Regions from separate parts of the Kitasatospora sp. NPDC001603 genome, predicted to be linked through region 1. Evidence: riboswitches for the same ligand, from Rfam matches in the RefSeq annotation. Region 1 holds a riboswitch; the other holds the start of a gene.
The links. A riboswitch is a leader RNA that binds a small molecule or an ion and turns the genes downstream of it on or off. The one in region 1 is predicted to bind S-adenosylmethionine.
Positions count from the first base shown of each region.

Region 2: it holds a riboswitch for S-adenosylmethionine, as region 1 does, so the genes downstream of both, thrC (threonine synthase) here and ABT263_RS03445 (aminotransferase class V-fold PLP-dependent enzyme) in region 1, are expected to answer to the same signal.

Region 1 is NZ_JBEPAA010000003.1:120,879-123,257, reverse strand. Features, by position in the region: gene ABT263_RS03445 (aminotransferase class V-fold PLP-dependent enzyme) at 1-1,195, opposite strand, end outside; SAM riboswitch class IV at 1,247-1,364, opposite strand; gene trpD (anthranilate phosphoribosyltransferase) at 1,511-2,379, opposite strand, start outside.
Region 2 is NZ_JBEPAA010000105.1:9,875-12,253, forward strand. Features, by position in the region: gene thrC (threonine synthase) at 1-1,062, opposite strand, end outside; SAM riboswitch class I at 1,080-1,212, opposite strand; gene ABT263_RS35650 (glucosyl-3-phosphoglycerate synthase) at 1,362-2,379, shown strand, end outside.

The DNA.
Region 1 (2,379 bases):
GCAGCGACGCCTCCGGCGCACCGCACTCGGACGGCGCCACGTCCTCGTCGCCGAGCAGGGTGCGCACCAGCGGGTGCGCGCAGAACAGGCCGTCGCGCACCCCGATGCCGTACTCGGCGGAGAGCGCGGCCGAGAAGTGCGAGCTGTTCCAGCCCTGGACGACGAAGGAGAGCACGCCCACCCGGGCCGAGTCCGCGCCGAACAGGTTCAGCACCCGCACCTGCGGGACCTCCGCCAGCCCGGCCTTCAGCCGGGCGATCAGCTGCTGCTCGCGGGCCTCCAGCGCGTCGAAGCCGGCCTCGGTCAGGGCCCGGCAGGCCGAGGCGATGGAGTAGACGCCGATCACGTTCGGCGAGCCGGCCTCGTGCCGGGCCGGGCCGGTGTGCCACTGCACGGCCACCGAGCCGTCGGCCTCCCGGGCGACCGTGCGGGTGGCGCCGCCGCCGGCCAGGTACGGCTCGGCCGCGTCCAGCCAGTCGGCCCGGCCGGCCAGCACCCCGGCGCCGAACGGCGCGTAGATCTTGTGGCCCGAGAAGGCGATCCAGTCCACGCCCAGCTCGCGCACCGAGACCCGGTGGTGCGGGGCGAGCTGCGCGGCGTCCAGCACCACCCGGGCGCCGTGCCGGTGGGCGGCCTCGGTGAGCTCGGCGACCGGCCAGAGCTCGCCGGTGACGTTCGAGGCGCCGGTGACGCAGAGCAGCTTGGGGCCCTCGGGGGCCTCGGCCAGCGCGGCGTCCAGCGCGGCGACGGCCTCGGCGTGCGAGCGCGGGGCGCGCAGGTAGGTGACGCTCAGCCCGGCGTGGCGCCAGGGCAGCAGCGAGGCGTGGTGCTCGGTCTCGAAGGCGAAGACCCGGGTGCCGGCCGGGACGGCGCCCGCCAGCAGGTTCAGCGAGTCGGTGGTGGCCCGGGTGAAGACCACCTGGTCGCCCTCGCGCAGGTCGAGGAAGTCCGCGACGGTCCGGCGGCTCTGCTCGAAGAGGTCGGTGGAGAGCTGGGAGAGGTAGCCGGCGCCCCGGTGCACGCTGCCGTAGTAGGGGGCGTAGGCGGCGACGTCGTCCCAGACCCGCTGCAGCGCCGGGGAGCTGGCGGCGTAGTCGAGCGCGGCGTAGGTGACCTTGTCACCGTTGACCAGCGGGACCTCGACGTCGTGGCCGAGGACGGGGAGCGGGGCGCAGATCTCGGTGGCGACGGACATGGGGGCGCACTCCTTCGACGGGTAAGGACCCCGGAGGTGCGTGTCAGCCGGCGTCCGCGCTTGTCACGCGGACGGTTCGCCGCGAGACCCGGTCCTCACCCAGGGCACCCCGCCACGGACGGAGGGTTGCCGGACAGCCAGCTGGGGCTTGACGCTGTCACTCATGACCTGGCGAAGACTCTAGGTCGCGTCCGCCGAGTGGTCAAACAGGGGTCCGCCATCCGGACAGCGGTCCACCGCCGGGGCCCGGCGACGGCCCCGCCGGACGCGCGAAGGCCCGCGGGGAGGCGTCCCCCCGCGGGCCCGACCGCCGCTTCACACCCGGGTGGTGGCCTCCGACCAGCGCCGCAGCAGATCCTGCGCGGCGCCCGAGTCGATGGCCGCCGCGGCCCGCTCCATCCCGGCCGCCAGCTGCTCGGCGAGCGGCGCGTCGGTGAGGTCCAGCGCCACCAGGGCCGTCGCCGTGTTCATCAGGACGGCGTCCCGCACCGCCCCGCGCTCCCCGGCCAGCAGCCGGCGCGCGACGTCCGCGTTGAACGCCGGGTCCCCACCGCGCAGCGCCTCGATGCCCACCAGCCGGACGCCGACGTCGCGCGGGTCGAAGGAGGTCTCGGTGACCTCGCCGTCGCGCACGATCCAGACCCGGGAGGTGGTGGTGACGGTCAGCTCGTCCAGGCCGTCGTCGCCGCGGAAGACCAGCGCGGTGGACCCCCGGCGGGCCAGCACCCCGGCGATCAGCGAGGCCAGCCGGGTGTCGAAGCAGCCGATCGCGTGCGCGGTGACCTTGGCCGGGTTGGTCAGCGGGCCGAGGGTGTTGAAGGCGGTCGGCACCCCGAGCCCGCTGCGGGCCGGGGCGGTGTGCCGCATCGCGGGGTGGAACCTGGCCGCGAAGCAGAAGGTCAGTCCGACCTCCTCGGCCACCTCGGCGACCCGCCGGGCCGAGAGGTCCAGGTTGACGCCGAGCTTCTCCAGCACGTCCGAGGAGCCGCTCGCCGAGGAGGCCGCCCGGTTGCCGTGCTTGACCACCTTGGCACCGGCCGCCGCGGCGACGATCGCCGACATGGTCGAGATGTTGACGGTCTTCGCCCGGTCGCCGCCGGTGCCCACGATGTCGACCGCCGGGCCGGGGATGGAGAGCGGTTCGGCGTGCGCGTACATCGAGTCCACCAGGCCGACGATCTCGT
Region 2 (2,379 bases), on a different contig from region 1:
CAGCTTGATCGCGGCGACCACCTCGGCGTCGGTGACGTCCTCGACCGCCCCGCCGGTGCGCCGGGCGATGTCCAGCACGTAGGGGCCGTCGGCCGGGTTGCCGATCGCCAGCGACTTGGCGATGGTGTCCGGCTTGACCGGCCGGATCACGTCCTGGCCGGCCTTGAAGGCCGCCGACACCGGCGAGCAGCCCGCCGCCTGGGCGCCGAAGATCCGGTAGGGCCGGTCCTCGACCAGGCCCAGCTTGATCAGCTCCTGCAGGCCCTTGTCGATCTTCGTCAGCTGCGAGCCCGAGGCGATCGGGATGACGATCTGCTCCGGCAGCCGCCAGCCGAGCTGCTCGCAGATCTCGTACGCCAGCGTCTTGGAGCCCTCGCCGTAGTACGGGCGCAGGTTGACGTTGACGAAGCCCCAGCCCTCACCGGCCGGGTCGCCGATCAGCTCCGAGCAGAAGCGGTTCACGTCGTCGTAGTTGCCCTCGATGCCGACCAGCTCGCCACCGTAGACACCGGCCATGACGACCTTGCCCTGCTCCAGGTCGTGCGGGATGAACACGCAGGACTTGAACCCGGCCCGGGCCGCCGCCGCGCCCACCGCGCCGGCCAGGTTGCCGGTCGAGGAGCAGGAGAGGGTCGTGAAGCGGAACGCGCGGGCCGCCTCGATCGCGCAGGCGACCACCCGGTCCTTGAAGGAGTGCGTCGGGTTGCCGGAGTCGTCCTTGACGTGCAGCTGGGCGGTGAACCCGAGCTCGCGGCCCAGGTTGTCCGCCTTCACCAGCGGGGTCCACCCCGGGTTGAGGTTCGGCTTGTCGGCCACGTCGGCCGGGACGGGCAGCAGCGGGGCGTAGCGCCAGATCGACGCCGGACCGGCCTCGATCCGCTTGCGGAGCTCCTCCGCGCCCTCGCTCCCGAAGTCGTAGGCGATCTCCAGCGGCCCGAAGCACTCCAGGCAGGCGAAGCTGGGACCGAGCGGGAACCGGGTACCGCACTCCCGACAGGACAGTGCGACGGCGGGACCGAGATCAACGGTCGCGGGGGCGGCTGCGGCGGTGTCGATAGCCATGATGGCGGAGGCCTCTCTCCTCATCTTCCCCGTGACGCGGGCGCGCCACAGGCCGGAATTGGCACCTGTCCCGCCGGGGCCGGAGGCCTGCCGTGCGAGAAGGTTGCCGGGACGTCAACGGGCCGTTCCCTCAGTCCCTCTGGATGAGCTCTGTGAAGTTGTGGTCCTGCTCAGCGGCGACCCCGGCGTGCGAAGGTCCGATCGCTGTACGAAGACTGTATCCGAAGGCGTCAACCCTGAACGGGACCGTCCGCCACGCGAGATGCCCCGTCCCACCCCGACCCGTCGAGGAGAGTTCCGTGCCCGCCGAACCGACACCCGCGCTCCTCCCGAAGGCGGCGTCCTGGCTGCGCCGCCGCTCCTGGAGCGCGGCCGACCGCCCGGTGGGCGCCCTGCTGGAGGCCAAGCGGGCGGCGGGTCGGGCCGGCACCGTCAGCGTGGTGCTGCCCGCCCTGGACGAGGAGGCCACCGTCGGCGACATCGTCCGCACCGTGCGCCGCGAGCTGATGGAGCGCCTGCCCCTCGTCGACGAACTCGTCGTCGTCGACTCCGGCTCCGTCGACGGCACCGCCGCCGCGGCCGCCGAGGCCGGCGCCCGGGTCGTCCACCGCGACGACATCCTGCCCCGACTGCCCGCCTCCCCCGGCAAGGGCGAGGTGCTCTGGCGCTCGCTGCTGGTCACCAGCGGCGAGATCGTCTGCTTCGTCGACGCCGACCTGCGCTCCTTCGACCCCGCCTTCGTCTCCGGCATCATCGGCCCGCTGCTCACCGAGCCGGACATCCAGCTGGTCAAGGCCATGTACGACCGGCCGCTCGAAGTGACGAACGGCTCCGGCTCCGGCGACGCCGCCGTGGTCCCCTCCGGCGGCGGACGGGTCACCGAGCTGGTCGCCCGCCCCCTGCTCAACCTGCACTGGCCGGAACTCGCCGGTTTCGTCCAGCCGCTCGGCGGCGAGTACGCGGCCCGCCGCTCGCTGCTCGAACGGCTGCCGTTCCCCACCGGCTACGGCGTCGAGCTCGGCCTCCTGGTGGACGCCCTGGAGCTCGCCGGCCTGGACGCCCTCGCCCAGGTGGACGTCGGCGTACGCCACCACCGCCACCAGGACAGCCAGGCACTCGGCCGGATGGCCGCCACCATCTACCGCACCGCCCTGGAACGCCTGGACCGGACCCACCGGCTGAAGGCCTCCGCCGACCTGGTCCATCCGCTGCTCACCCAGTTCACCCGGGACCCGCGCACCGCGGCCGGGCCCCCGGCCGGCGGCGCCGCCATCTTCACCCCGCACACCCATGCGATCACGGCGGAGGAACGGCCCC